Regions from separate parts of the Paenibacillus sp. EC2-1 genome, predicted to be linked through region 3. Evidence: riboswitches for the same ligand, from Rfam matches in the RefSeq annotation. Region 3 holds a riboswitch; each other region holds the start of a gene.
The links. Region 3 has a riboswitch for cobalamin ahead of ACK8P5_RS18495 (S-layer homology domain-containing protein). Riboswitches for the same ligand answer to the same signal wherever they lie in the genome.

Region 1 (10,877 bases), 410 kb from region 3:
GCATCACGAATTCTGCCACTCACAGCCTCAAGCTCCTCAGCATTAGGCAGAACGACAGTAAAATAGTTGATGCCTACCGCATTCCGTGGGGTATTCGGTACACCGCTTCCTGCCCACACATTCAAACCGAGATGATGATGATAGCCTCCAGCTGAAATGAACAATGCTGCGCCGCCATAATGAGCTGTCAATTCAAATCCGAGAACATCACAGTAAAATCGCTTCGCTTCATCTAGATTCGATACATGGAAATGCACATGCCCGATAACCGTTCCACTCGGAAGACCATTCCACTCCTTGCCTTCGGATACAGCTAGCAAGCCCTCTACATCCACTGGATCGGTAGCCATTATAATTTCACCTTTAGCATCCCGTCTCCAAGTATCACGCGGACGGTCTACATAAATTTCAATCCCATTATTGTCCGGATCACTAATATAAAGAGCTTCGCTCACTAGATGATCTCCTTGTCCAACCGGAATATTGTGTGCTACTAAATTGCGAATAACGAGTCCAAGACTTTCCCGATCCGGTACAAGAATCGCAAAATGATACAGACCCGCTGCTGTCCGTTCAGGTTGTACAGTCAAACCCTCTACCTCTTCAAGTACAAGTAGTGTGGTTTTACCATCTGCTGTCAGTTCCGCTACTCTCCCTTGTTGACGGAGCATTTTCAAACCAACGACTTCTGTATAAAATCGCACGGACGTTGCCAGATTGCGGATACGCAATGATACTTGTCCAAGCTCTGTGGACGGATGCAATACTTCTGACATACTTATCACTCTCCATTTTCATATCGAATAAATTTCATCTATTCACACGATTGATCAACGCTAATATCATCAACATGTAACCTAAATAGTTACAGGTTGTATGTGATAATTATAGTTACAGAGAAAAAGAAAGTCAATGAAAACTAAACGGTAACCGTCATTAAGTTTCTTTGCTTTCCTTTCGACTAGGTGTCCGTTCGACAATCCTGTTCCGCAATACTTTGAACAATGTCTTGCAAGGTAACTTTACTCAGCACACTCTCCATTGCATGCTGAGCGAGTGAGAATACGGGTACCACAGCATCCTGGATATGTTTGCCGACCGGACATTTTTCATTCGGCTGCTCATGTACTGCAAACAGATTGTTTTCCTGCACGACATGGACCGCGCGGTATATGTCCAGCAGCGAAATTCCCTCTGCTTCTACCTTTAGCTTCGCTCCTGCAACACCTGGACGCACCTCTACAAGTCCAGCTTTGCTTAGCATGCCTGTAATTCTTCGGATGACTACCGGATTGGTATTGACGCTCTCTGCGATATATTCTGATGTGCTGACCCCTGTCTTATTCATCTCAAGTACCGACAGGATATGAATAGCGACGGCGAATCGAGTGCTAATATTCAAAGGTAATCTCCTCCATTTCTAGATCATTTCATTTACCTCGTAGATTGTAACTATGATAGTTACATCTACCGGTGAAGTCAACTTCATATCACTACTATAACGCTCAATACGAAGGAATATAAATAGGCCGGGACAAATGCCCGGCCTGAAGTTTATTCCGCTTCTCTAGGAGTTTAAAACATCGGGAACACATACCTGATAAGAAAATACAGAAACCCGAAAAAGATAATCAAATAGGCAACATACTTAATGAGTGTAGAGGCAACCTGGCTGGAATCATTACGCTGCTCGACATTACGTGTTTCTACCTCAACATGATCTTGGTTATGGCGGGAATTCATACTTTCCACCTCCCTTTCTCACCCTGCTTCGTGCAGGAGATCGGTTTCAGCTGTTTGTTAATCTTTACACGTAACAACGGAGATTGAACCATCCCACTTGGCCATCTGTCACTTGATTATTTACAGCACACCAATGAGTACAGGAAGAAAGATAAATGAAGCGAGTGTTGTCCACAAAATACACATAGAGACCAGTCTCGGCGCTGCATCATACTGCTCTGCAAGAATAACCGCATTCACAGCCGCAGGCATAGCTGACAGGATTAGAATAACGGCAAACAAAGTGCCCTCCACCGATAAGGCAGCAAGAATCCCCCAAGCAACAAGAGGGGCCACAACCATACGCATAACCATTCCTGACCAAAATCCTCGGCGAGAGACCCGTGATATTTCACCACTACTTTGCACACCCATCATCTGTGCTCCTAATATGACAAGTGCTAATGGAGCATATGCAGCAGACAGCATCGATATGCCCGTTTCTAGACCTGCCGGAAGTGATGCATCCGTTATTCGCATCAAGACAGCAAGTGCCGCCGCATACACCGAAGGAAGTGTAAATACGGACTTCACGGCTTTTATAGCAGAGAAGTGGGATCTTGCTGCCAGATACACACCAAGTGTGTTAATAATAATGATCTGCACAATCACATATACGGATGCTTTGTCGAGCCCCATCTGCCCAAATGCAAGAAGCACTAAAGGTAAACCATAGTTAACGCTATTAGTGAACATGGTCGTTAGGCCTAGCCCGGAGCGTTCGGGCTGGGAAAGCTTCAGCATTTTTCCGACAGCTCCGCACAGCATCCAGAGAATAATGACGTTGAGAATACAAAAAGTAATCGTGACCGCTACATCACCTGAGGAGACCGATGCTTTAGCCAGCGTCTCAAATATGAGCGCAGGGCTCATGACGTATAGCGAAAGCGCAGATAATGTTTTTGTCTCGAGCCCTTTGAAGCGTTTCAATAACCCTCCAGCGATAACAGGTAGAGAGATCGGAAGGAAGACGCTGTACAGTGTAACGAAGAAAGAGGATATCATGTGAAATTTGTACTCCTTAACCAAGAATGAGTTTCTTACTATGTCTCTCCCATCGTATCGTATTAGTAAGCCTTTCGTCCAAGACAAGGTAGCTATAGATGTTATAGGCCCTCTCTATTCCCATATCTATCACTTCTTATTTCTTAAGTAATTCCTTAGCGAATCCAAGCACAAAAAAAAGACCCAAGCTCTCATCAAAAAGAGGAACTTATGGCCCTTTAATGTCTAACTATTTATGATGAAATTGCACGACCGACAATAACCAGATCCCGCTTGATCCCATCCAGTTCAGCCACACGCGGAAGCAGCCCCCACTGTTCAAACCCGAATTTCTTTAGTAGTTTCAGGCTCGGTTCATTATGACCAAAAACAAAGCCAACTAGGTTACTTACATTCAGCCTTGGACATTCCTCCAACGCTTTCTCAATCAGGATGCTTCCAGCCCCAGTTCCACGATATTGTTCATCCACATAAATACTGATTTCAGCCGTTCCCTGATAAGCAGGGCGCCCGTAAAAAGATTGAAAGCTCATCCAAGCAGCAATTTCACCGTTCATTCGCATGACCCATAATGGCCGCGAATCTGAACGATGGTCCTCGAACCAGGGAATGCGGCTCTCAAGCGTAACAGGCTCCAAGTCAGCGGTGACCATTCTGCCAGATATAGTGGAGTTATAAATATCAATAATAGCCGGTAAATCTTCTCTATTTGCATAATCAATCTGATAACGAGGCATTGCCATGTCATATTCCTCCGAATGGTGAAGTGATCTGTATGCTTATTTTACAAGAGGTTGGCATGAAACGCATTCATCTTTTTTGAGCGCTACTTATCCTTCGATTAGTTCACAAAAGTATTACGTTTTTGCCACTAGAAGAATATTATAGACTTACATATAGAGATAATATATACAAATATTGTTATGATTCCTAATAACAAACTACTCTGACTTTACATCACTCCATGAACGAGCTACGCTTATATCATATAGCCATGCGAACAAAACGAACACAGCAGAAAGGGATGTATTAAATCATGACTACAAGATTAGATCAATTAACTCAAGCGATGTCCTTACATAGATGGGATGTCTTACTCATAACAGATCCTAAGCATGTATATTATCTAACGGGGTTTGCCAGTGATCCACACGAACGTTTTCTTGGGTTGCTCTTGCAAAACGGAGAGGAGCCTGTACTTATCGTTCCAGCACTTGATGGCGATGCAGCGGCTGCGGCTTCGTCGGTTAGCAACATCGTTACGCATCAAGATACCGATAATCCTTATGAATTGCTCCGCAAACAGATAAAGGGCTCCATCGGAACGATGGCTCTTGAAAAAGATCAGCTGACGGTGTCCCGTTATGAGCAGCTCCAACACTTCCTATCTGCACATTCCTATTCAGATGCAGGTCAAGTACTGCGTGATATGCGAATTCGAAAATCAGAAGATGAAGTCAAGATCATGAAACGAGCAGTTGCTCTAGTAGAAGATGTCCTCTCCCAAGGTCTAAAACAAGTGAAGATCGGAATGCAAGAGATTGAGCTTGTGGCCGAGCTTGAATATCTGATGAAAAAACTAGGAGCTGACGGCCCTTCCTTTGATACCATGGTGCTCACGGGTACGAATACCGCTCTGCCGCATGGAGTTCCGGGATCACGGAAGATCGCGGAAGGTGACCTGCTTATGTTTGACCTGGGCGTGTTCGCTGGCGGATACGCATCAGACATTACCCGTACCTTTGCTGTCGGACAGATTAGTTCAGAGCAGGAGCGTATCTACAACACGGTACTGGCGGCTAATCAAGCAGCCATCCGTGCTGTAAAACCTGGTGTCACTTATGGATCGATTGATAAAGCAGCGCGATCCGTTATTGACGAAGCTGGCTATGGCCCTGCATTCTTGCATCGTCTAGGCCATGGTCTCGGTATGGATGTACATGAGTACCCATCCATTCATGGACTTAACGAGGAGCTGCTTACTAGCGGTGCTGTCTTCACGATTGAGCCAGGCATTTACGTTCCAGGCGTTGGAGGCGTGCGCATCGAGGACGATGTCTTCGTAACTGATAACGGTGTAGAAGTGCTAACTTCGTTCCCTAAACAGCTTACCGTCTTGGGCTAAGCTGCCATATGCAGCAGGAGGCGACCAATCCCCGGAATTTACTGGGGGAGCGGTCGCCTCTTCTTTTGAGTCTATGATTTTGAAGGAGTTCATTTCGGGAATAGAGCTGTATATTTGATAACCAGTGATAGAATGAGCAGGCTTATCAAGGAAGAATCGATGATTCGTACAACAGCGATGCCGTAATTCCTAATCGATACATCATCTATGAGATACCAGATACCTAGTATCCATAACGTTAGGGAGAATAGTACAAACCAAAACACCAATTTCTGTTTCGGGGATATGTCCATTACTTTAGATCCCTTTTGATATGAAGCTCTGTAAATCATGTAAGCAACTATGACAGATAATCCCACAAGTGTACTTCCATGTTGTAACAACTTATATACCGGAATATCATAGCCGGCGATTTGGAACGTGTGACCTAGGGCTGGGATTCTCGTAACCATGAATCCTTTCTGATGTGTGAATGCATCCCACACAACATGCGTTAACATGCCCAGAATCGCTGAGTAGCCAAAGACGATCACCCTCAAAGTACGACTCGAGTCTACTTGCCGAGTACTATGGTCCTGAATCACATTCGGTAAGTAACTGACAAGCATTTGATGAATGAGAACATGATAAATACAATAAATCAACACGACCATGGGAAGATTAAGAATTAAAAATCCACTAAAGGTATGCCCAATCTCACCCAAAGGTTGCCCTCGCAAAAAATACTCATAATCAGGAGCCATACTCCCTAGAACAAGCGCGGAAAAATGAACGTATTTACTCTTTCTCGAAAACGGCAATACGATGGCAGGATGCGCAAAGGTTAATGGCATATGAGTCTTCAACCCCTATTAATCTATTACACTGTTCTTACAACGAACAACGACACCTCAAGTCTAACATAAGTCATCTAAGAAGATTTAATCATTAAAAGAAGCCGCCCCCTCCTGGGTGCGGCTATGTTCTATTCATATTACGTCTGCATCACATCAATATCTTGATTACGATCCTTAAATACGTCTTGATCCACTTCTTTCATGACTTTACCTGTAATCACACCGGCAGTTATCGATCCGTTGACATTGAGTGCGGTCCGTCCCATATCGATCAGTGGCTCAACGGAGATCAGCAGACCTGCCAGAGCAACCGGCAGATTCATAGTGGACAGTACAATCAAGGAGGCAAAGGTTGCTCCTCCCCCTACACCAGCGACACCGAAGGAGCTAATCATAACGACTACAATCAAGGTAAGTATAAACATCCAATCCGTTGGATCAACACCCGCCGTAGGTGCTATCATCACCGCCAGCATTGCAGGGTAAATACCCGCGCAACCGTTCTGTCCCATCGTTGCTCCAAGGGATGCCGATAAATTCGCAATGCCTTCTTGTACCCCCAGCTTCTTGTTCTGCGTCTGTACACTCAGTGGAATAGCTGCCGCACTTGAGCGGGATGTAAAAGCAAAGGTTAGTACTGGCAGTACCTTGCGGATATACACCATTGGGTTAAATCCGAACAGAAGGAGGAGAAGCATATGAATTATAAACATAACAATTAACGCGACATAAGATGCCAGGACAAAATCAACGAGATCGAGAATGACTTGTAGATCTGTTCCTGCAATCGTCTTAGCCATTAGTGCCAATATTCCATATGGTGTCAATCGAAGGATTAAAGTAACCATCCGCATCACAACTGCATACAGTGCCCGAATCATACCTCGAAACGTTTCGGCTTGCTCCGGATGTTTTCGATCCAAACCAAGCAAAGCGACACCAATAAAAGCGGAGAAGATAACAACCGCTATCGTAGAAGACTTACGTTCTCCTGTCATATCCGCGAACGGATTCGAAGGAATGAACTCCAGAATTTGCTCGGGTAGCGTCTGGTCTCCAACGTCTCCAAGCTTATCTTCGAGCAACAAGCCCTGCTCATGTTCTGCGGCGCCCGCTTGTATATTTTCTGCTGATAAATCAAAGGTAAGCGTCGTCGCTATGCCAACAGAAGCCGCAATACCCGTGGTCAGAAGCAGAGTAGCGATGATTAGCCCACTCATTTTACCGAGATTTCGTCCGCCCTTCAGATTCATAATTGCCGAAATAATCGATACCATAATGAGTGGAATTACCATCATCTGCAGCAGACGTACATACCCGTACCCGACCAAGTTAAACCACTGCGATGATTTCGCAATAACGTCAGAATCTGCTGAAAAGATAAACTGTAAGATCGCGCCAAACAGCACACCAAGACCTAAGCCGGCAAATACCCGCTTCGTAAACGAAAAGTGCTTCTTCTGCATCCAGTACAATATGCCAATAAGCAGAAGAAGAACAAGGACATTCATGACAATCCAGACTGTTTCCACGCCCGATGCCTCCTCTTGTTTAAATGCATTTTGCATAAAATCTAAAGATCGATTTCTAATACAAAATGGTGAAGTAAGTGCTACTATTCATTTCCAAACGCAAACCCACTTAAAACATTACCCGTTAAATCCGATCTGTTATCTCTTTTTTATAAAAAGGTATGCTACATGCATACAAAAAAGACGGCTATCTGCCGTCTTAAAATCTCTTATTATGAGGAATAATATACATCTATTCGTTTGGTCTTCCACGATTAGCTGTCAAGAGTACTTGTGGAGCACCATTCTCTGGGTGCATAACAAGAGCAGGATCGACCCTAAAAACTTCACGTATGAAATCCTCTGTCAATACTTCAGACGGCAGCCCTTGCCCAGCAGTCTTTCCATCTCGAAGTACCAGAAGTTGATCACAGAACTGTGCAGCTAAATTCAGATCATGCAGCACACTAATGACAGTAATGCCCGACTCTTTACGCCACTCTGCTACCATATTCATAAACTCCAACTGGTACCGTATATCCAGATATGTCGTTGGCTCATCCAGCAACAGAATTGCAGGCTGCTGAGCCATTACTTTTCCAAGGGCTGCACGCTGACGTTGTCCTCCACTAAGCTGATCCAATCTTCTCGATTCTAAACGGTCAAGCTCTAGTCTATGAATAATCCGATCCAGCAAAGGACCAGCATCCTCTCTCTCTCGTCCTAACCAGTTCTGGAATGGAAAGCGCCCCATCTCCAGGACTTCACGTACTGTAAAATCTGTCGGAGCAAGGCCTTCCTGCTGCAATACAGCAACCATTTGCGCCAGTTCTTTTCTACTGTAACTAGCCATTTCTCTGTCATGTAGCAGCAATTGACCTGTTGTAGGCATTTCCACCCCAGACAAGAGATGCAGCAGTGTTGATTTACCGCTTCCATTTGGACCGATAATTCCCCACCACTCTCCTTCACGGACACTCCAGTCGATCTCCGATACTGCATTCAAGCGTTCATATCGCTTGCCTACATTTTGAAGTTTGATCATAGGGCTCCCTCCCTGCGCTGCTTTTTATTAAGGTACAGCAAATAACCAAAGAATGGAGCTCCCACAAATGCGGTTACAACCCCAATCGGAATTTCAGTAGGTGCTAGTAAAGTTCTCGCTGCCGTATCCGACCAAACCATGAAGATTGCCCCGCCGAGTGCCGATAGTGGAATAATGATTCGATAATCCGAACCTGTAACGAGCCGAATCATATGCGGTACGACTAGTCCAACAAAACCAATTACACCAGACACCGACACTGCGGCAGCGGTTAGAAGCGTAGCTACAATAAGAACACTCATCTTCAGACGATCCACATTAAGCCCCATATGGGCTGCTTGTCTTTCGCCTAGTGATAGCAAATTCAGCATCCGCGCTCGGCTCCACAAAAAGATAAAGCATACAATAAAGTAAGGGAATAGCACCGTTATGTACGACCACCCTCGCATGCTTAAGCTTCCCATGGTCCAGAACAAAATATCCGTTAATGTATCCTTTGACATGACCGTCAAGAATGAAACAGCCGCACCTAAGAACGACTGCATAATCACGCCTGATAGAATTAGTCCATGCGTCGGTATTTTTCCATTATCTCTAGCGAGTAACAGTACGATCCATAGCGTAAGAATCCCCGTCAGAAAAGCAACCAAGGGCAGCGTCCAAGCTCCTGCAAATGCATACTGCAGTCCGTAGAAGATTAGAAACGCAGCTCCGAGTGAGGAACCGGACGATACACCTAGCGTGAATGGGTCCGCAAGAGGATTTCTTAGAACACCTTGAAATGCAGCACCAGCCACCGCAAGTGAGGACCCAACCAGCATGCCGAGCAGAATTCGGGGTAGACGTACTTTCATTATAATCTGCTCCGATGCGACCTCCCAATTCGGTGTGATAGAATCACCAATCCATGGAAGTTTATGCAGCAGCATCGCACCGATCTCTGTAACGGGTAAATGAACCGCACCAATGCCAAGACTGACCACGAGTGTAAGTGCTAAGAGAATAAGCCCTGTCACTGCGTACACTGCAAGTTTTCTACTCATGATGTTATCCGTACTGGATGGATTACTAACACTAATTGTTTCAATCGATTTCTCATCAGTTTCTCTCCTATCCCGTGTATGCAAGCGCCGAAATGACTCGTATCTCTGACAGGCACCCAATAATTCACCATAAAAAACCCCTGATCTCATAGAGAATCAAGGGCTACGTTTCGGAGATAATGAACTTTATGAACTAAAAAATGAGCTTATTATAAAAGTCTACTCGTCCAAAATAGTTCTGCCAAACGTAATCCTTTCCTCGAAGGACCGTCAGATTCATCATGCGAAGCAGGTCTCCTGACTTACAGGTTGAAATGATAACCTCCGCCTTCCCGAGCCTTAATAGGCCAGTGGCAATTATAGAGGATATCCCTGATTCACAGTGGCGGGACCGTGCCGGATTTTAACCGGCTTCCCTTTTAACCCAGAAGCAGCCCTGTATTTAGGACTGTCTTTCCAGGACATCGCATGCAATGAGTATTCTTTTTTTGCCAAGCATACTTCTCTGTTGACGATTATATGAAATATCTACTCCGCTTACAACCTAGAAATTCACATATGAAGTTAAACATGCCGGTTGGCATAGAATTTTAAGCGTTACCGTTCTCCAACATAGCATTTATCACTCATCGCTCACAGAACCTTTGCTCTAGAGTCAAACATTGGTTTACAATAGATTTAAATGTATTACATTAGACAAGAAACCACACGGAGGCGTACATAATGCTGTTTATTGATAACCAGGGAATACATGATCCAGCCATAAATCTGGCCATTGAGGAATACGCATTGAAACATTTACCGATGGACGATAGCTACCTGCTCTTCTACATCAATCAACCATCGATTATTATAGGCAAACATCAGAACACAATTGAAGAGATTAACCAAGAATATGTGCGTGATAACAACATCCAAGTTGTACGACGTTTATCAGGCGGCGGTGCCGTATATCATGACCTAGGAAACCTAAACTTCAGTTTTATTACCAAGGACGATGGGCAGTCCTTTCACAATTTCTTGAAATTCACACAACCTGTCATCGACTTCCTGCAAAAAATGGGCGTACCTGCTGAGCTCAGCGGCCGAAATGACCTTCAAGTTGGGGAGAAAAAGATTTCCGGCAATGCACAATTCTCTACACGAGGACGAATGTTCAGCCACGGAACACTGATGTTTGATCTCGATCTGGATCATGTACAAGCTTCGCTGAATGCGAATCCAGAGAAGTTTAAATCAAAGAGTACAAAATCAGTCCGCAGTCGTGTAGCCAATATCAAGGAACTTCTCGGAGCTGACGGAAGCGAGATGACCATTGAACAGTTCCGCGCTGAGCTGCTGCGTTCGATCTTCGGTATGGAACCTCATCAGGTTCCTCAATATGTACTAGAGGAGAAAGACTGGGAGATCATTCACCAAATCTCCAAGGAGCGTTACCAGAACTGGGATTGGAATTATGGCCTATCGCCAGAGAGCAATGTGAAGCATGCAAAGAAATTTCCTGTGGGTATCATAGACATCCGAATGAAC
Region 2 (10,877 bases), 510 kb from region 3:
TAATATTCTCTCCATCATCTGCATTAATGAATGATTGATACTCTAACAAGAACGAACTTTCGATTTCATTAACAAATACAAGTGTAAATGTATTTCCCTGAACATCCAAAGTATATAAAGACGGGTCTACCAAACCGCCCTTTCTGAAATTCCCTTGTGCATCAACGATATTGTTGTACAGCTTAAAGGAATCCTTAACGAGAATTTGGTTCGCTGACAATTCGTCTTTTAGTACAGCCCCTTTATCAATATGCGACAAGCTGCGGTTAATGTTTACTTCCCAATATGCAAAGTCTGCGTCTTCACCTGTTCCTTGCTTCCCTTTTTTAATGACGTACTCTCCAGGGAATTCCGGATTCACTTTAGCCGATTTTTGGAAGATGAAACCATTCGGTCCTTTTGCGTCATGTAATGTCGCTTCATTACTATAATCCTTAATTACACGGAGACCTTTAAGACTTGTCTTGTAGGTAATTCGATAAGCCGAATCGATCTCACCCAGCTTTAATTCAAAACCATCTTTATCATTCTCTTTCTTGGTTTCAAAGGTGTATCCTTCGAATGCTTCTCCAGACTCTACTCCATCTGAGCCCCCTGTAAGCTTCAACTTATGTACGGTCAATGAGCCATCTACAAATTTCTGTCCACTGGTATAGAAGTCACGAACCACTGCTTCTTTAATCTTATGAAGGTTGTAGTTAACATCGATCGTCCAGGTAATCTCCTTGGTAATGGCATTGTACTCACCTGTCTTACGACCATTATCTTTCGTGTAAGTATCCGGATCAACTTCTCCGGATTTAGTGATGGATGGTTGCTGAGTACTATTCTCTTCCCAATTCAGTACAGCCTGATTACGATAAGGGTTAGGGTTAACCATTGTAGGATCAAAAGATGTCTTGTAGGTAATATCATGGCCAACCGACGTAGGGTTCTTAAACGAAAGGGTGAACCCTTTGTCATAGGTTGGGTCTGGTTTTACAGTATAATCTCCTGTTCCGTCCCCATGATCTAGTGTAAGCCCACTGACATTCAATGAATCTGGAATGAACATCAGACCTTGACCAGCAAAGCTATCTTTAATCACGATCTTATCCATCGTCTTGTTGTCTTTGTTCAGACTAATCTTCCATTCAATCGTCTTCGCTGCGTAATCAACTTGACCTGCACGCTTCGCGAAGATAACCTGACCAATGTTACGATCTGCTTCTATGCTCGTACCATTCTCAAGCTCCACTTTATTCTTCACGGGCACTTTATCATCATGTACGCGATTAATTGCAGAGGTCTTATAAATGATTTCATATGCTTTGCTAATATCATTCTGGAATTGAAGTGTAAATCCGTCCGTTGCCGTATTATCTATAATATAATCCGTTCCCTTTACGAGTGCTGATCCTGTTGTTGTCGCTTTCCCATTATCATCAATCGTCATCTCGTAAACTTGGAACGAATCCTCAGCAAGCTGTTGATGTTTTTTATCAAAACTATCCTTGATCCACGCTTTCGCCTGTGGGATTACTTGCTCATTATAATTGTACTGAATTGCCCAGGTGATCGTCTGTGTAGATGATTCGTAATTTGTGGATTTCTTGTCAAGCGGCTTACTAAATTTCACGGCTACACGATCCGAACCGACCTGGCTGATCGAAGGATCTCCGGTAAGCTTTGCATTATTCGTATACGTGACATCTGCTGTTGAAGTAATGAATGTTGTATACTTCACTCGATAAGCACTGTTGATGTTATATGTATTATCAGTATTGGGGAACTTTAGTTCGAATACGTTGTTTTCCACCTTTGACTCCAGCTCGGCAGTAGACAACTTCGCTCCCTGCTTTACACTTCCGTCCAACTGAACCTCAAGAGGATACACCTCAATCGAACTCATATCGATAGATAGTCCTGCTGGAAGCACATCGGTAAAGACAGCATTCTCAATCTTATGCTCACCTTTGTTCATATCAACAACCCAATGGATCTCGCTTGGATTCATTCCTTTATTAGCTGTCCCGCTCTTATTAAATTCTTTATCCGATTTACTTTTAAAATGGACTGGAATCGTAATGTCAGCACCTTCGTTAAACTTAAAAATAACATCTTGATGTGTTCCTCCGGAGAATTTACTTTCATCAAATTCTCTCCACACAAAAAAGTATCCTGACAATTGTTCTTGATTGTTAATTTCCTCACTGAAGGTTAATGTAACCTGTCCAGAAGGAGTTACTTCAAATGTTCCTATACCATCCTCCAGATTACCCTGTATGACACGGTCTACCTTGAATTTATCTGGAAGTTGGAAGGTGTATGTAGAACCAGCACTATACCCGTGATTTTCAGGAAGCATCCACTCGAAGTCAATCTGTACACGGGAGCCCTGATCTGGTCGTACCGTATTAATTGGATTTCCATCCTTATCTTTCATTGTTACGGACGTAATCAATTTCTCTGTGATCACTCCTGTGTTCAGTTGCAAACTGGATTGATCTTCACCCGATTCATCAACGGATTCTTCGATTGTTTCATCCGCAATGATTTCATTCGTGCTACTATCCTCCGGATTGCTATCGTTCGTGGTATTCTCTCCCGCTTCTTCTGAAGCATCCTCATCCACAATCTGATCCATAGCAACCCCACTCTCTTCACTCGTAACCGGTTGATCCAATTCATCAGCAGCTATAGCGAATGAAGACGGGATGAATAAATTAATCATGAGAGCTAGGATTAAAAAAACGGACATCGACCTTCTAATTTTCTGCACTGCCACGATTCACCTCGTATTTCAAATAATAGTTTGTTACTGGCTTTATCTAGTTGTAGTCGAAGCGACGTAAATCGCTTCCCCTCGATGTTCGCCTAACCATTCAATATTCTACAAAATGATGTTGAATATTTTCTGAATCTGTCGAAACATGATGAAACAACAAAAAAAAGCACCGTTCTCTAATGAGACGATGCTAAGGATGGCTCCATTATTTTTCCTTTCACGATGATTCGATGTGTTGGATTGACCATAGGATGACAAGTAATTAACGTTATTTCCTTATCTACTCCGTTCGGATCCAGCACCTGCACTTCTTCTGGCTTTACATATGACTTCTCTGTCACTGTATATTCAAAAATTTCTGTCCCATTATCCACTTGAATCTTATCGCCAATTACGATTTCATCAAGCCGATTAAAGTTTCTTCCATATGTACGATTACGATGTCCAGCCACGGCATAGTTCCCAACTTCTCCGACCTTTCCCGTATTCTCAACACTTGCCACAGTTGTATTCAGATGACTAACGGTTGCACCGTGAAGTACAGGCTGCATGAAGTCGATCTTATCAATCATTAATAATCCTTCTGCTGTTGGATATTCACTTAATTTTGAATCTTCATTACGAGTAGAAGCTACATCCTCCTCACTTGTCGATGTTTTCCCTTCACTCGTCTTGTTCTCCTCTATGGCATCTTCACCATTGTTAATATTGTAAATACTATTCTGCCATTCCTTTACGATCTGCTCCTGTTGTTTATCATGATACTTCTCTGCTATCGTCGGATAGAAAAGAATACCTATGCCAGTGAGAATAAAGAGCAGAGCAAATATCTTTATCTTCATCTACATTCAACCTGTCCTTTTAATGAATTTGTTGCAAGGAACCACTCCACTGCTCATACCAATTCGTGATTTCGCTACTAGGAGGGAGATCAAAATCCTCTTTAAATTTATTCAATAGAAGCCGGTACTGCTTCTGAACCTCAACTTGATAATTCAACATAGCATATATTTTCATTAATCCAAAGTATCCTTCTTCTATATCAGGTATCTTCTCTTTTACTTCTTGATATAGAAGAATGGCTTCTGTGTATTGGCGCTGTATTAGGTAATAATCAGCAATACGCTTCACATGATCCAGCCAGAGCAGACGAATCCTTTCTTGCTCGCACACTGCCCAGGTATAGAGGTGCTCTTCCAAAAAATCTCCAGTGTAGCGCGCTTTTATGGCTAAATGAGTATCAAGTGTGCTTGAAGTAACCTCCCCGGCCTGGCGAAGATCATTCTCCCAATCATCCACATCCAGATTTACAGCTCCCCACACCATTCGGTAGCCCTCATCCTTATATTTTATCTCCAAATCAAGTTCTGCAGCCTGAATCACTTTTCGAATCTGATAGATTGCAGTATATAGCTGAGCAGTTGCTCTTTCCACATCATATCCTGGCCACAGTAAATCTATTAATAATTGTTTGTTAATTGTTTTGTCACGATAATATACTAGATACGAAAACAATTCCGGTGCCTTTAATGTCTTCCAAGAGAAGAACCGCTCATGTCCATCAAGATCGATGTAGTGCAAGTTCTGTAAACAGCAAAGTGTAGCACGGACCGAAGAACTAGAGCTCGCGGTACTCTTCATCATCGTTGTGTCAACGGCGCGTTTCAACGTTGTTGCTAGACGCGAGGCACGTACTGGCTTCATTAGATAATCAAGTGCATTCATCTCAAAAGCCTTAATCGCATATTCCTGATAGGAAGTTACAAAAATAATACGAATTTCCGGTTGGATCTGTTGCAGCTTCTCAGCCAGTTCAAATCCATCAATATTCGGCATCTGCATATCCAAAAAAGCCAAATCTACCGTTTCACGAGAAATAAACGCTATAGCTTCGTTTGGGTCATGAAATGCGCCCGAAAGCATAATCTTAATTTCATCTCCATATTGGTCTGCTGTCAATAGCTTCTCCATCTTTTTAAGAGTAAGCCTTTCATCATCTACAACGATCGCCCTTAAGAACATCGCTTCCAGTTCAACCCCCAATTCGTGTCTACTCTCCTTATTCTATTTCATTTACAGACTAGACATCAAAAAAAGTGTATCCATACTACTTAATCATACGCTACTGAATATTTTTTGAATAGGGCAGTCATCGTTTTGCCACTTGAGAGAGACGCTACGCTAAAATGATTCTTTCGTATGTCTCCCAACAGCAAGTAAGCCGCCCAAGGTTTGAACCCTTGAGCGGCCTTTTCACAACAATAATCCCTATTATATTTTTACAATCTAATAAGGGACAATGCTATTAGATCATACATGTTTATACAACAGCACGAGTATGAGCAAACCTATCACTTCAAGGAATTCATTAAGAGCCCCGTATGTGTCGCCCGTTAGCCCGCCTAATGCAAGATGCAGCTTCCGAGCGAGCCATGTTCCAGCAGCCACCACGCCCAGTGGAAGCACAATACATCCAAGAATCGATAGCATCATCGAATGGTTGTCCATTTCGATCATTGGAGCGATTAATGCGAATATGCCTGACAACACTATGGCGATGAACAGTGTTGCCCGCTGCTGACTTTTGTCTATATCTTTAAACTGTCCTGCTAGGCCACCTTTACCACGAGCTAATGGCCACGCTGACATTGCATGAACCATGAACCATCGGCTCCAAATCAAGGGAAGAATAAATAACCCCGAATATTGTGTGCCGCCATTAAATAAGGAGTAGATTAATGAGAGCTTTAACATTAACAGCAGCACGCAGGCAATCACACCCATAGCCCCAACGCGGCTATCTTTCATGATGTCTAGCATCTGCTCACGAGATCGATAGCTAAGGATACCATCTGCCGTATCCATCCAACCATCCAGATGAAGTCCACCTGTGAGCCATACCCATAAGATGAGGGTCAATACTGCAGCAGGCATTGTAGGTAATAAATACGATAGTCCTGCACCCGCACCCCATACAACAAGGCCAATAGCAGCACCTACCAAAGGATAGAACTTCACACTTTGGCGAAAAAGTGCTGGTGTATAATCCAGATTAGCTCTTACTGGAAAGCGTGATAGAAATTGAAAAGCGGCCGCAGCCGCTTGACTCCATCTCGTCATAATCTATACTCCCTACTCTTCAGCTCTATAGGTATACCCGCTGTTACCAAGAATACCTGTGCACTACTTCGAGATATAGCCTGATTCATGTAACCCGCTAAATCACGATACAATCGGCCCAAAGGGTATTCTGGTACAATGCCGCTGCCCACTTCATTCGTTACCAGAATTAATTCACCAGGATACTGCTCTGCTTGGTCTATAAGACGAGCAATCTCGGCTTTCACCTTCGCTTGTACATCCTCCTCACGTTCCAATGAGAGTAGAATATTAGACAGCCACAGGGTGAGACAATCCACCAGAACGGTCGGCGCAGAATCTTCTTCACCTTGGCATTCTTCACGCCAATCACTCAGAAGTTTCACAAGCTGAAAAGGCTCTTCTACATTTCGCCAAGCATAGTTCGCTTGACTTCGTTCAAGCTGATGCAGAGCAATACGTTCCCTCATCTCATCATCAAAAGCTTGGGCGGTAGCCACATACACAGCAGACGGGGACTTCGATATACATAGCTTCTCAGCAAAGCTGCTCTTTCCGCTTCTTGCACCGCCTGTCACGAGTGTGATCATGAATCCTTCTCCTTGGTTTCACCTGAGATTCCCGCACTTTCAAAGGTTGCCATCTCACGAACAATCCGGCATGCTGCATCGACAAGATGAAGACATAATACACCGCCGGTCCCTTCCCCGATTCGAAGATCTAATTCAAGTACGGGCCGAAGATTTAACTCTTCCAGAAGACGCCGATGTCCCTGCTCATGGGAAGCATGAGATACAATCATGTAATCTGCCGCTACTGGGCAGATGGCCTTGGCAAGCAATGCTGCTGCACTCGAGATAAATCCATCAATAATTACAGGGCAGCCATGTACTGCTGCGCCAAGAATAACACCAACCAAACCTCCGATTTCAAGACCGCCTACTTTAGACAGTACATCTACCGGATCATTGGGATCAGGGCTATTCACCTCAAGTGCTCTTTCAACTACGGATATCTTATGTTGCAAACGAGAGTCATCAATGCCGGTTCCTCGGCCTACAGCATCCCGAACTGAAATGTCAGAGAGTGCACAGATTACCGCTGAGCTGGCCGTCGTATTTCCAATTCCCATTTCACCTGTAATAAATAATTGTACTCCGCGCTTAACCGCATCTTCTACAACCTTAACACCGACCATAATGGACTGCATTGCTTCATCGTAAGACATTGCAGGACCCTGTGCCATATTCGCGGTACCGTACCGGATTTTATGCGAAAGAAGATCAGAGTGGGACAGCTCACTATTCACCCCAATATCCACACATACTACTTCTGCACCCGCTTGTCTGGCTAGAACGTTAACCGCTGCACCACCCGCGAGAAAGTTATGAATCATTTGAGGTGTAACTTCCTGTGGAAAAGCACTCACACCCTCATCGCAAACACCATGATCGCCTGCCATGATAATAACTTCTCTTCGGTCAAATGAAGGCTTTATGTTCCCCGTTATACCCGCGAGTTGTATCGCCATTGCCTCCAGTTTGCCTAGGCTGCCAGGTGGGACCGTCAGGTTATTAATATGCAGTTTCGCTAATTCCATGGCGGATTGATCCAGCCCGCGAATTTCTCCGATACGTTCCATGACACTTTGTCTCATACATCATTACTCCTTTATTAATTGCGCTTAGATGTAAGCAAGCATCCATTAGATAGTGTCAGCTTACTTCCTTTACTTCTTCATCAGTTCAGGATAAATCGCATTAGCAATTTCCTTAAGACCTTCCGTTACACGTGGTCCTGGACGACTTACTAGGTTATCATCAAGACCATAAATCGCTTCATTCTTCACAGCTGTAATTTGATCCCAACCACTACGTGCTTTAATGATTTGGTCCAAAGTTTCCTTTGTTTCCTCATTCACAACGTTCTTGGAGAACAAGATGACATCCGGATTATCTTTAATGATCTTCTCTTCACTAATTTCATTCCATCCCACCGTATCCGCAGCGACGTTAACACCGCCTGCTAAGGTGATCAGCTCATCCATAAACTCTCCACTACCTACTGTCCAGCCTTGGGAGAACTCGATATATACTTTTTTCTTCTGCTCAGGTGTAAGTGACTTTACAGCTTCCGTTACTTCTTCACGATCCTGCTTGATTTTGTCCACGACTGTCTTAGCTTGTTCTTGATGATCTGTGATCAGACCAAAAGCTTCAATATTAGCAATAACATCATCTACAGTTTTCGGATCTGTCTTGTAAATCGTAATTCCTAGATCACGCAAATGCTGAGCTGCTTCTGCACTCATAGAGATTCCTGTTACTACGAGATCAGGTGAAGCGGCAATAATAGCTTCTTCGTTCGGATTATATAGACCACCCATTTTCGGTTTCGTTGTAGCCGCTTCTGGATAATCATCGAAATCCGATACACCAATAACTTCTTCGTCGAGTCCGATTGCAAACAACGTTTCAGTCTCCGCAGGCGAGATCGATATAATCTTCTTCGGTGCTTCTTTAAATGTAAGGGACTCTCCAGTAGCATCCTTAACGGTTAAAGGGTACTCCGTCTTGAGCGTCGTTCCTTCATCAGCCGGTGGAGTTACTTGTTCTGTTGGTGTAGGGTCCGTTGCTGGTTTCGGCTCCTCATTACTGCCACAAGCCGCGAGCGCTAGTACCATTATGATCGCTAGTGCGCCTGTAGTCCAATTCTTCCATAACTGTTTCATTGTTATTTCTCTCCCCTATCTTCTTTCGAAGTATGTTTGGTGAGATGCATCTTGTAATTTCAATGAACCCTCATTTTACGAAGTCTATGCAACAAAAAAAACCTGATCTTCTCATAATTAAGAAAGAATCAGGGATTACGTCTTAAGGACTTATAGTCAGTTGATGACCATCTGTTCCACAGGCATAGTACCGAGTCATACCACAGTACTTCCACAAGCCAAACGTAATCCTTTCCTCGAAGGACTGTCGTACGCTTATAAGGCAGGTCTCCTGACTCACAGGTAATCGATATTCTCACCTTCCCATTCTACTTAGGCGCAGAACAGTGGTACATCGAGAATATCCCTGTTTCACAGTGGCGGGACCGTGTCGGAATTTCACCAACTTCCCTTTTAACTAGGAACAGAAGCACTTTACTTGGCTCTAATCCTAGACCTTATAAGTTCATATTCATTTAGATACAAGCCTTACCTCTCAACTCATGATTATAGGTTACATATGAGTAGCTTACAACCCTTTGTAACGGATATTGAAGGCTTAACCACGGCTCCCGATCCATGTCTCATCCACATGTTTGAGTTTTAGAATGAGCTGGCTTCCAGGCTCAGCTGTATAATCCCAGAACGATGAACCCGGTATAGTCATCGCTGCAATCTGCCTAATCACGCCTCCATGTGTGACGATAAGTATCCGATTGTTCTCATTATCATTGCCCATATCATGAGCTAGACTATCTAAAAATTCTGCTATTCGTTTCTGAAAATGCTCCCACGATTCACCTCCCGGCGGTGTCACAGACTGAGGATCATCCAACCAATGCCGATACAGGGGTATATGTTTCAACTGATCGTAGGTGAGACCCTCCCACGCTCCGAAATCCATTTCTCGTAACCGCTTATCGAAGACTACCTGTTCGGTTGAAGACGTATACACCTGTTCTAATGTTTCCCGGCATCGCTTTAAGTCACTACAGAATATTTGACGAAATATCATTCCTTCAAGTTCTTCCCTCAATGGTAAAAGCGCAGTCAGCGATTCTTGAAGCAGTCCGATATCGGTGTGACCTAAATAGCGTTTCTCCTTATTCCACTGTGTGGCACCGTGACGAATACATACCAGTTCTAACTCCATAATGCTCCACCTACTAGCCCAAAGATCATTAAACTTAGTAATAAAAATAGTATTGATGCAGTCAACATCAATCGATTGGTTATCAGAATATCATTCTTATTCATTGGACGTGTATACTCGCCCATGTAAGCTCGAAAAGATACGACACCATGATATACATTCTCGCCCCCAAGACGAATTCCTAAAGCTCCAGCTACAGCTGATTCTGGAAATCCACTGTTGGGACTCGGATGAAGACGTGCGTCATGCCTAATCGTTCGGTACGACCGTCTGTAATCAAGGCGGTGCATCCAGCTACTAACAACGAGCAGTAATGCCGTTATTCGTGCTGGAATGAAGTTGGCGATATCATCTAATCGTGCAGAAGCCCAGCCCAAATGGAGATATTTATCATTCTTGTATCCAACCATAGAATCCAGGGTGTTTACTGCACGATAGGCCATAGCAAGCGGAGCTCCTCCGATCAGTGCGTAAAATAGTGGGGATACGATGGCATCTACAATATTTTCCGCGACCGTCTCAACGGTTCCCCGAACGATTTCAGGTTCATCCAAGTGTGCTGTATCCCGTCCAACAATCATACCGAGTGCTTGCCGTGCGGCAGGTAAATCCCCCTGTTTCAGATGGTTAAATACGCCCATTCCTGCATCCCGCAGTCCTTTCGTAGCAATCGTTGTTGCGATCAACACAACCTCGGCTAAAATGGCAAGCCACGGATGAATGAAATACAAGCCCTTAAGTAGCGCCCAAGTAATAAGCAGCGAACCTCCCACAATCATGACTGGGAACAGGATCCCTGCTTTTTTCAGATGGCCTGGTTTAGTGAAGCGACTACGAATCCACTTCTCCAATCGCTTAATTGCATGCCCCATGCCAATCACGGGATGAGGAATCCATCTTGGATCTCCAATGATGAGATCTAACAGGTATGCCGCACAGAGGATGAATACAATGGTCCATTCCATCATGATCGCCTCACTCCCGGAGCCTTGAAGCTTTCCAGTACGGTTCCATACACGGTGCGTCCAATAGCAGCTCCGAGATCTGTAGCTGTTCCGCAGTATCTATGCTCGGCTGGATAAGCATTCGACTGACTAACTCCTAGCACGATTGAATCTGTCGTTGTCCCTGTCGCAATTAGACCATTC
Region 3 (10,877 bases):
GGCAGATCGTTGGAATCCTAATAATTTGACGGATTCTAGATATATTTGGTTCCCGCTGCATCTAGATAGTGCAAATCAGCGCATTTCGATGAATTGGGAATCGGAATGGAATTACTCTGAATTTGGCGTGGAAGAAGATGTGAGCGTTACTTCCATTGCAGTGACGAGCGAAGGCAATTCCTCGACAATCACAACAAAAGGCGGCACGCTGCAACTAGGAGCGACAGTTCTACCTGAGAATACAACAAACAAAACGGTAACGTGGTCCGTGTATGAAGCAGACGGAACGACTTTAACAGACAAAGCAATGATTGATGCAAATGGATTACTGACAGCCGCTAAGGACGGAGTAGTTAAAGTCGTAGCAACAGCAACAGATGGTTCCGGAGTAAACGGAAGCAAGGTCATTACGATTAGCGGTCAAAGCGATACGCCAGACCCAGATCCAGTAAAAGTAGAGTCGATTGCCGTAACAAGTACAGTTGATGCAATCACAATAAAAGGCGGCACGCTGCAACTAGGAGCGACGGTTCTACCTGAGAATGCAACAAACAAAACGGTAACGTGGTCCGTGTATGAAGCAGACGGCACAACAGTAACAGATAAAGCAACGATTGATGCAAATGGATTACTTACAGCCGTGAAGGATGGCGAAGTACAAGTCGTAGCAACAGCAGCTGATGGTTCCGGAGTAAACGGAAGCAAGGTCATTACGATTAGCGGTCAAAGCGATACGCCAGACCCAGATCCAGTAAAAGTAGAGTCGATTGCCGTAACAAGTACAGTTGATGCAATCACTGCAAAAGGCGGCACGCTGCAACTAGGAGCGACAGTTCTACCTGAGGATGCAACGAACAAAACGGTAACGTGGTCCGTGTATGAAGCCGATGGCGTGACAGTAACAGACAAAGCAACGATTGATGCAAATGGATTACTGACAGCTGTTAAGTACGGAGTAGTTAAAGTCGCAGCAGCAGCAGCAGATGGCTCTAATGTAAACGGAAGCAAGGTCATTACAATTAGCGGTCAAAGCACAAGCGGTGGCGGTAATGACGGCGGAGGAAATAACAATGGAGGAAACAACGGCGGTGGAAATAACGGTGGAGGCAACAATGGAGAAGGCGGCAACAGTGGTGGCACAACAGTGCCGACAGTCGGAGATCCAGCATTGTATGAATCCAAAGGAAGCGAGCTGACGGTTGATCCTGCTCACAACAAAGTGAAGGCTAAGCTGGATGCTGCAGCGTTTATGCAGAAGGTTCAAGCATTCGAACAAGCAGGGAAAAATGCAGGCTCTGTACTGAGAATTGCGATTTCCGGTTCTTACGATGGTTACGAGGTTGCGATTCCAGCAGAAGCATTAAGCCGTTTGGCAAGAAGCAAGCCTGATGCTGTCATTGAAGTAACTAGTCCACTAGGAAGCTATGCATGGCCGGTTTCTGAACTGGTAGGAAAAGGTCTTGATGCAAACGGACAAATCATTGTACGGGTTGAACAAGCAGACCTGACAGTACAGAAAGGTTTGGAAGAAAAGCTTACAGACAGAGGTATAAAGGCACGAAGTGCAGCTGTAAGTTTTGAAGCAGAGCTGAAAGAAAAGGAAGCGACAACGGAGCTAACACCAACAGGCTATGTAGAGCGCAAGCTGATCGTAAATGGTGTATTGAGCAATCCGAATGAAGTAACGGTAATGACATACGATCCGGCAACGGGAGAGCTTCGATTTGTTCCAGCCGTATTTACGGTAAAGGACGGCAAAACGGTGGCGACGATCCAACATAACAAAAATGGTTTGTATGTGATCGTGGAAGGTAAGAAAACGTTCGCAGATCTACAGGGTCACTGGGCACAACAGGCAGTAGAAGCTCTGGCTTCCAAGCTGATCGTGAAAGGGAAAACAGAGGGAACATTTGATCCAATTGGTCGAGTGACGCGTGCAGAATTTGCGTCCTTGCTCGTGAGAAGTTTTGGTTTGTCGAACAAAGAAGTAGATCAAACATTTTCTGATGTAGCAGCAAGCAAGTGGTATGCAGCAGATGTGAGTACAGCCGTAAAATATGGGTTCGTACAAGGAGTAGGCAACGACAGATTTGCTCCTGAGGCACTCATTACGAGAGAGCAAATGGTCGTGATGATGATGAATGCGATTCAGTTCGTACAAGGAACAGCAGGGGCTGGAGCCAGCCAGCCAACCTTTGCAGATCAGGATCAAATCTCATCCTATGCTCAAGAAGCCATTGCAGCAGCGGTGGATAAGGGACTAATTAAGGGCAAGGCAGCAACAACCTTTGCGCCAAAGGATATGACGACTCGTGCTGAAGCTGTAGTCGTTCTGCAAAATGCATTGCAATATTTGAGCTTTATTAATAAGTAGGTTTCAACAATACGCCTGATCTACATCTAGAATCAGGCGTATTTGCATTGCGAAAAATGTATTCATTATATATAAGGTGGATTATATCTTTAGCGTTGATACGGCGTCCTATTAAACAAATATTCCGATATTTCAATATTTGAAATCTTTTCCTTGGTAAAAAGTGATATATTTATTAGAATGAATAATATAACAATCAAATATGGAACACGCGAAACAGGTGCCAATTGTGAATGGAATCATCCATCTCATAAATTGGTTAAAAGGGAAGTGGGTGAGAATCCCACGCGGTCCCGCCGCTGTATAAGAGGAGTCCTTGCAACGATGCCACTGGGGAACTGGGAAGGCTGCTAGGATGTTGATACTTGAGCCAGAATACCTGCCTGTTTTGTCACACCACAACTCTACGATGGATAGGAAGGTGTTTATTAGTGCTGGCTAAATATAGCTGCGTAATCTATTAGACCTCTTAACGATTCAAGTTGAGAGGTCTTTTTGTGTGCTGTTAAACGAAAGATGAATTGGAAGGATGATGGATTGAGATGAGAAAAAATAAATTAATCGCATGGCTGCTGATCATAAGCATTGTAATGACGATGTTCACGAACGGGATGACGGTATCCTACGCGGATGAGGCTGACACTTCCGTTGCTCCAATAGAAGAGCTTACTACTGTTAACAATGAGCAGATTGAAGAGGTAGATACAGAACCCAAGGAAGATAAAGAACCTCCGACGATTAAGGTAGAAGGAATACAAGATAACCAGACGGTATCATCTAGTGAAATAAGCTTCAAAATTACAGTAACAGATAACGTGTACACGGACATTATTCCAGAAGTCGCAGTGAATGAAGACGTGTTACCAGCGGTTCAGGATCAATATAAGGCTACTCTTCTTGATGGGGAGAATAGCATAACCATAACGGCTATCGATGGCGCAGGGAATGAGACAACGACAAGCTTTACGATTATCAAGAAGATTGACACTGTAACACTCGCAAAAGAACATCTGGATAAAAGTCTTGCTTATACTCTTGATAGAGTAAAAGCTCCGACTCTGGGGACAGGCAACGGTGAGTGGGTTATCATCTCTTTAGCGCGGGCTAATTATCCGGTGCCTAGCGATTATTATAAGATCTATTACGACAATGTCGTTCGAGAATATGAAGCATTAATGTCTAAGAATAATGTATTTAGTACTGAACATTCCAGATTAATTCTGGGGCTTTCTTCAATCGGAAAAGATATAACAAATGTGAACGGGCATGATGTACGAAATCCTCTTGCTGACTACACCTATGTTGCTAATCAAGGCATTAATGGACCCGTTTATGCTCTCCTGGCACTTGACAGCAATCGTTATGAGATTCCAGATATCACCAAAGAGAGTGTGCAATCCACAAGAGAATCTTTTATAAACCTCATCTTGGGTAAAGAGCTTCCTAATGGTGGATGGGCATTCTTTGGGAGCACGATAGATCCGGATATCACGGCAATGACGATGCAAGGACTGACCCCTTATTATCATGAACGTGAGGATGTAAAAGCAGCAGTAGATCGGGCTATTGAGGCGTTATCTAAGGCCCAAATGAAAGATGGAGGTTATGGTTACGGATCATCGCCAAATAGCCAGAGTATTGCTCAGGTTATTATTGCCTTAACCGGTTTGAGGATAGACCCACACACAGATGATCGATTTATTAAGAATGGAAATTCAGCATTAGATGCCTTGCTAACATTTGCTGTACCTGATGGTGGCTTTATGAACACGAAGTTAGGTGCTGTCAACAGCATGGCTACGGATCAGGGGACACTTGCCCTAGTAGCTTACGACAGATTTAAGAATGGTAAGAATCGTCTCTATGACATGACTGATGTTCAATCTGAACAACCAGAACTTCCAGAACAACCCGAGTCTCCTAAAGATATAGTAGTGACATTGCCATCGGGTGATAAACCGGATGTTGTTATACCGAAAGATGAGCTTGATTATATCGTTCCTATAAAGCCAGAAGATAGTAATAAAGAAATTACGATAACGATTCCGGCGGATAAAAACTCAAAGGTAAGTGCTAAACTTCCCTCGAATAGCAGCCTTCCAAAAATAGAGGCTACAAAGGGTAATGTATCCGTCTTGATCCCTGCAGGTACTGCGGTCACAACGGGCGACGCTTCAGCATTGGAGTTATTAACTTCAATCCATAAGACGGATTCTTCTTTAAAAGATCAGATCAAACCAATTATTCCAGAGGAACATAAGCTGGATGAGATTGTTCAGGCATTCACAATGGGTGGTAAGGGTAAGATCGAATTCAGCTCCTTCATTACCTTAACCTTCAAGGGAATGAGCGGGAAAGAGGCTGCCTATATCCAAGACGGATCAGCCCACGCAATTTCGAAGTACTCAGGCGATGAGCAAGGGTTGAGCAGTGGGAAGAAAGAATATGCCTATGATAGCGGAAAAGACTTAATCGTCAAAACGAAACATTTTACAGACTTTGTCGCTTACACAACAAGTGTAATTGAAACGCCAGGTAACGGAGGTGGTACAACACCGAAGCCAACACAATATGTGACCCTGTCTGTAGATAAACATTCGATTAACAAAGGGAACGTTATCTCAGCCGTAACCGTGGAGATTCAGTCTGGTGACACGGCTTGGAGTGTGTTGAAGAGAGAACTGGACAAGCGGAATATAAGTTATTCCTATGACTGGCCCGAGCAATATGGAAGTGTATATGTAAAGTCCATTGCTGGTGATGGAGAATTTGATCACGGAAGCGGTAGTGGCTGGATGTACAGTGTTAACGGTTCATTTCCTAGCTATGGTGCGAGCAGTTACACCTTAAGTGATGGCGATCGTCTTCAGTGGCGCTACACGAAGAACTTAGGAGCAGATTTAGGAGAAGACCCTGGTAAGTGGGAAGGTACCCCAGGAGGATCGACATCGGTTGCTCCAGGTATCGTGGTTGATTCGAATGATAAGACTCCGGTTATCCAAGTTCCGAAGGATATTTCAGCGGACTATACCATAAACATCACACAAGCGCTAAACCAAAAAGATCAGATTACCATTAACATTCCGGACGTTAAACATCGAGTATTCCTGAATTTGGACGAAGTGAAGAATGCAATGCCTACCATTAAGGTGGTTAAGGGAAAAATTTCAGCCATCATTGAGAAGGGCACCCTTTTCAAGTCAGGGGATCGCAAACTCGAGCTCTTTACAGCAATCAATAGTCAAGATACACAATTACGAGAGTTGATTAAAGGCAGTATCAAAGGAAATGATCAGCTTGATCAGATTCACCATGCTTTTGTTATGGGCAATAAGTCAAACCAAGCTTTGTTCGATAAGCCGCTGACATTCATCGTTCAAGGTGGCAAAGGACAGCTTCCAGGCTTTGTTGAGAATAACAAATTCTCAGCAATTGAGATTTATGACACGGAGGAGCAAGGAAAGCAGGCTGTAAATAGCACCGAGAAGAAAGCCTATGCCTTTGTTAAGAATAACGACCTGTATATAAGAGCTAATCATCTGACGACCTTCGTTACCTATACGACTTCGAAGTCAGCAGTAGTTAAGCCTGTGGATTTGAAAGATGTCTATAGCGATGCCAGTACCATTTCGTCATGGGCATACAGTGCGGTAGGCGAGGCAACAGAGCACGGATTTATTCAAGGTAATCAAGGTAAGTTTAAGCCGAAATCTGCAATCACGAGAGCGGAGTTCACCAAGATATTGGTGTCTGTTCTGGGGTTAGATCTAAACACAAGCAAAGGCATTACCTTTAAAGATGTCTCTCTGAATGATTGGTTCTACCCTTATGTGAATGCGGCTTATAAAGAAGGATTAGTAGTTGGTTCTAATAGTAACTTTAATCCGACCGATATCATTACGCGGGAGCAGATGGCAGCAACGGTTGTAAGAGCGCTCGATGCCACGCCTACGAAGCCGTCCGCAATTATTAAAGATATCAATTCCGTATCGAAGTGGGCTAGAACGGATGTTGAAACGATTGTTGCTCTAGAGTTGATGCTTGGAAGTAATAATCAATTCAAACCAAAAGATTCCGTAACAAAAGAGATGGCAGCGGTTGTTGCCTTGAAGGCATACAAATATAGAGACAACAGTAAAGAAGAAGATACGAATACTAGCGACGCTGTTCATCAAGAAGTAAAGAACAAGATCCGAGAAACAGCCTCATTTTTGCAGAAAGAAGTTAAAGATCCTGTAATCGCTAGTGTTGGTGGAGATTGGACTGTATTTGGACTGGCCCGTTCAGGTGTAACCGTGCCAGATGCTTATTATGCTCGATACTATGCCAATGTGGAGAAGATCTTGAAGGAAAAGTCAGGCAAGCTTCATAGCGTCAAATATACGGAATATGACAGAGTTATTCTTGCTTTAACCGCTATGGGGAAGAAGATAGATAATGTCGCGGGTTATGACTTAATCAAGCCGCTTGCCGATTATGAAACGCTAATTAAACAAGGCATTAATGGGCCGATCTTCGCTCTTATTGCATTAGATAGTAAGAAGTATGAAATACCTGTTGTTAAAGAAGTAAAGACACAGACAACTAGAGAGAAACTGATTGATTTTATCCTGAATCGTGAGCTTAGTAGTGGTGGATGGGCACTCGGAGAACGCCCTGATGTCTCTGACCCGGATATTACGGGGATGGTACTTCAAGCACTAACGCCTTATTACAGTTCAAATCCGAAAGTGAAGGTGGCTGTGGACCGCGGTGTTGCATGGTTGTCCAAGACACAGACTGCTGACGGAGGTTTCTCAAGCTGGAGCTCTACGAATTCTGAGAGCATAGCACAGGTAATTGTAGGCTTAACCAGCATAGGAATTAACCCACACACGGATGCCCGTTTTATTAAGAATGGACACTCACCTATTGATGCTTTGTTGAGTTTTGCTGCACCAACCGGAGGCTTCTACCATGTGAAATCTGGTGGTACAGGAAATGGCGGGGCGAAACCAGGTGAAGTGGATCTTATGGCTACAGATCAGGCGTTTTATGCTCTGGTTGCATTTGACCGATTTATCAATGGACAGAGTCGTCTTTATGACCTGACAGATGTTAAATAAATGATTTTTTTTCATTAAACTTAAATTGAAGTGCTAAGCAAGGGGGGATGTGTGTACCCTTGCTTAGTTATTTAAGGTGGAAACAAACATATGAACAAGAAAAAATGGATAACTGCGATTGTGATCCTTGGTATTTTGGCTATCGCATTCTTCTGGGGTGGGGATGTACAGAAAAGTCCGATCAGCCTTGAGGACAGCAGCTCTAAAGCACCTGTTGTAGACGAAACAACATCGTCTCAGACTACTGAAATCACTCCGCTTGAAGAAGATAAGCAAACTAAGCCACCGGTTATTACTGACGAACATGATTCTAATAGCGAATCGGAAGTGAAGAAAGAGCAAGAAGACTCCAAAGACCCAAAAGATAACTCTAAGGAGTCCGAGCCTGAGGAGAAAACAAATTCAGTTCAATCTGTAGAATCAGTCAAACCATCAGATAATGTAGAAGAGAAGCCAGCAGTGAAGAAGCCTGTGGATACAGTAGAGAAGAACACGGAAGCACCCAAATCAAGCACATCTACTGACAAGGGGAATAGCTCTGAAGCGAAAGTCCAGGATAAAGATAAGCCTAAATCAGAACCAACCAAACCGGATATCAAAGAACCGAATCCTAAGCCTAAGAAGGATAAATTTCTGACTGATCCTGTTCCAGAAGGGAAGCCAAAGCCCGTAGAGTGGCAGGATACAGAGGTCAACACGGCTAAGCCATTAATGATCACCTTGTCAGTAACTAGCCGAACCATATTAGACAATATGGATAAATTCAATAAGGATAAACTTGAGGTATTGCCTGCCGACGGGGTGATATATAAAGCTAAAAAAGTAACCTTTTATGAAGGAGAATCTGTGTTTGATGTTTTGTTAAGAGAGATGAAGAAGAATAAGATCCACATGGAATTTTCCATGACCCCAATCTACAACAGCAATTATATTGAAGGCATTAATAATATATATGAATTCGACTGCGGGGAGCTTAGTGGATGGATGTACAAGGTGAATGGCTGGTTTCCGAATTATGGTAGCAGTCGTTATATGCTGAAAGACGGAGATGTTGTCGAGTGGGTGTATACCTGTGATTTAGGACGGGATGTTGGTGGAGGAACAGCTGCAGGAGGACAGAAATAATGAAAGATTCCTTTTCGACGTTTCATCCTTTCGTGAATTTTTACTACTTTGTCGTCATTCTGACATTCAGCATGATTTTTATGCATCCAATTCTTCAAGCCATTGCACTACTCAGTGCTGCGATCTATTCCATTCTCCTCAACGGAAGGAAGGCCATGAAATTCAATCTACTCTACATGCTCCCGCTCTTCTTGTTCATGGCCGTATTGAATCCGGCTTTTAATCATGAGGGTGTTACGATTTTATTTTATTTAAATAACGGAAATCCGATTACGCTTGAATCTATTCTGTTCGGTGTGGCCGCAGCTTGTATGTTCGTGACGGTAATGATGTGGTTCTCCTGTTATAACTCTGTCATGACATCTGATAAATTTATATATATTTTTGGAAAAATACTACCCGCACTATCCTTAATCTTCTCGATGGTCTTGCGTTTTGTCCCCCGCTATTTAACACAATTAAAGGTGATCTCGAATGCACAACAATGCATTGGGAGGGACGTTTCGCAAGGGAGTTTGCTTTCAAGAGCCAAACATGGAATTACCATTCTCTCAATTATGACCACCTGGGCACTGGAAAATGCAATTGAAACCTCGGATTCGATGAAGTCCAGAGGGTATGGACTGCCTAATCGAACAAGTTTTTCAATCTTTCGTTTTGATTCAAGGGATAAGGTTGTACTCTCTCTCCTAATCGGATTAACCGTTATAGTTCTTCTAGGTGCATTCAGGGGGGAGAATACGATACGTTATTTTCCTTCTATTAAAATGATGGAGATAACCGTGTATAGTGTGCTCGTGTATATTTCCTATTTCCTGTTATGTACGGTTCCTGTGATCATTAATATGGTGGAGGCAATGAAATGGAAGTATATCGAATCGAAGATTTAGGATTTACCTTTCCTGAAAAAGATACCCCAGCACTATCTCATATCAATCTATCGATCACAAGAGGAGCGTTTATTACCGTATGCGGGAAGTCTGGTTGCGGCAAGAGTACACTGCTTAGACATCTCAAAACAGTGCTTACGCCGCACGGGTCAAGGGAAGGCACTATCTATTTTGACGGACAGTCTCTCGAAACAATCGATCATCGCACGCAGTCTGCAGAGATCGGATTTGTGCTTCAGAGTCCTGACAATCAGATTGTGACAGATAAAGTGTGGCACGAACTTGCATTTGGATTAGAGAGTTTAGGTTATGACTCCAGCACCATAAGGTTGCGTGTAGCTGAGATGGCTAGTTTCTTCGGGATTCAAACATGGTTTCATAAAAATGTATCAGAGCTCTCCGGTGGTCAGAAGCAGCTTCTGAATTTAGCTTCTATTATGGCTATGCACCCTTCCGTTCTCATTCTGGATGAGCCAACCTCACAACTGGACCCCATTGCAGCTGCAGATTTTTTAGAAACGGTGAAGAAGATTAATCGAGAGCTGGGAACCACAGTCATCATTACAGAGCATCGCCTAGAGGAAGTCCTCCCGATCTCGGATCGACTTATTGTGATGGAGGAAGGGACAATCATTGCAGATGCTCCACCGCAACAAGCTTGTGAGACCTTACGCAGGATGAATCATCATATGTTCATGGCTATGCCATCCCCAACGAGAATCTATGCCGCAGTAGGAAATGATGATTTACCTTGCCCCATTACAGTAAAAGAAGGACGTCAATGGGTCGATGCATATCTACATAATCAAATAGCCACTTCACTTCCCCCTAAGGATGAGTACGCTGTTTTGCAAGACAATATAGTCATCAACCTTAAAGATGTATGGTTTAAATACGAGAAGCATGGAGTCGATATCATCAAGGGCTTGTCTTTAGAGGTGAGAGAGGGGCAGTTCTACTGCATACTGGGCGGTAATGGAACGGGTAAGACCTCAACGTTATCCCTCATAAGCGGACTTCGAAAGCCATATCGAGGGAAAGTTTTGATCGGTGGGAAGAATCCAGCAAAGATGAGCAGCAAGGAACTCTTCACGAACAATATAGGAGTGTTGCCCCAAAATCCACAATCCTTATTCGTGAAAAAGACTGTAGAGCAGGATTTATATGAAGTGTTATCCCATACGACACTAACCCAAGCTGAAAAAACGGAAAAAGTAAAAGCCATGATTATGTTCACAGAGCTTGAACCGTTAATGGCCATGCATCCGTACGATCTCAGTGGAGGAGAACAGCAGCGTGCTGCACTAGCGAAGGTATTACTATTGGAGCCCCAAATATTGTTGCTTGATGAGCCAACCAAAGGGCTGGATGCTTTCTTTAAAG

Region 1: another riboswitch for cobalamin. It lies ahead of ACK8P5_RS20215 (FecCD family ABC transporter permease); the one in region 3 lies ahead of ACK8P5_RS18495 (S-layer homology domain-containing protein).
Region 2: another riboswitch for cobalamin. It lies ahead of ACK8P5_RS20760 (ABC transporter substrate-binding protein); the one in region 3 lies ahead of ACK8P5_RS18495 (S-layer homology domain-containing protein).

The regions. Positions count from the first base shown of each region.
Region 1 covers NZ_CP186006.1:4,329,473-4,340,349, forward strand. The annotation lists gene ACK8P5_RS20170 (VOC family protein) at 1-776, opposite strand, end outside; gene ACK8P5_RS20175 (Rrf2 family transcriptional regulator) at 962-1,402, opposite strand; gene ACK8P5_RS20180 (hypothetical protein) at 1,576-1,743, opposite strand; gene ACK8P5_RS20185 (AEC family transporter) at 1,864-2,787, opposite strand; gene ACK8P5_RS20190 (GNAT family N-acetyltransferase) at 3,021-3,530, opposite strand; gene ACK8P5_RS20195 (M24 family metallopeptidase) at 3,824-4,912, shown strand; gene ACK8P5_RS20200 (DUF4184 family protein) at 5,002-5,745, opposite strand; gene ACK8P5_RS20205 (L-cystine transporter) at 5,886-7,280, opposite strand; gene ACK8P5_RS20210 (ABC transporter ATP-binding protein) at 7,513-8,304, opposite strand; gene ACK8P5_RS20215 (FecCD family ABC transporter permease) at 8,301-9,347, opposite strand; cobalamin riboswitch at 9,618-9,829, opposite strand; gene ACK8P5_RS20220 (lipoate--protein ligase) at 10,071-10,877, shown strand, end outside.
Region 2 covers NZ_CP186006.1:4,436,314-4,447,190, forward strand. The annotation lists gene ACK8P5_RS20730 (collagen binding domain-containing protein) at 1-2,713, opposite strand, end outside; gene ACK8P5_RS20735 (class D sortase) at 2,944-3,609, opposite strand; gene ACK8P5_RS20740 (response regulator) at 3,629-4,810, opposite strand; gene cobS (adenosylcobinamide-GDP ribazoletransferase) at 5,078-5,887, opposite strand; gene cobU (bifunctional adenosylcobinamide kinase/adenosylcobinamide-phosphate guanylyltransferase) at 5,884-6,456, opposite strand; gene cobT (nicotinate-nucleotide--dimethylbenzimidazole phosphoribosyltransferase) at 6,453-7,523, opposite strand; gene ACK8P5_RS20760 (ABC transporter substrate-binding protein) at 7,596-8,597, opposite strand; cobalamin riboswitch at 8,842-9,052, opposite strand; gene ACK8P5_RS20765 (histidine phosphatase family protein) at 9,136-9,729, opposite strand; gene cbiB (adenosylcobinamide-phosphate synthase CbiB) at 9,720-10,697, opposite strand; gene ACK8P5_RS20775 (adenosylcobinamide amidohydrolase) at 10,694-10,877, opposite strand, start outside.
Region 3 covers NZ_CP186006.1:3,922,509-3,933,385, reverse strand. The annotation lists gene ACK8P5_RS18500 (S-layer homology domain-containing protein) at 1-2,374, shown strand, start outside; cobalamin riboswitch at 2,576-2,775, shown strand; gene ACK8P5_RS18495 (S-layer homology domain-containing protein) at 2,917-7,479, shown strand; gene ACK8P5_RS18490 (DUF4430 domain-containing protein) at 7,570-8,604, shown strand; gene ACK8P5_RS18485 (energy-coupling factor transporter transmembrane component T) at 8,604-9,494, shown strand; gene ACK8P5_RS18480 (ABC transporter ATP-binding protein) at 9,467-10,877, shown strand, end outside.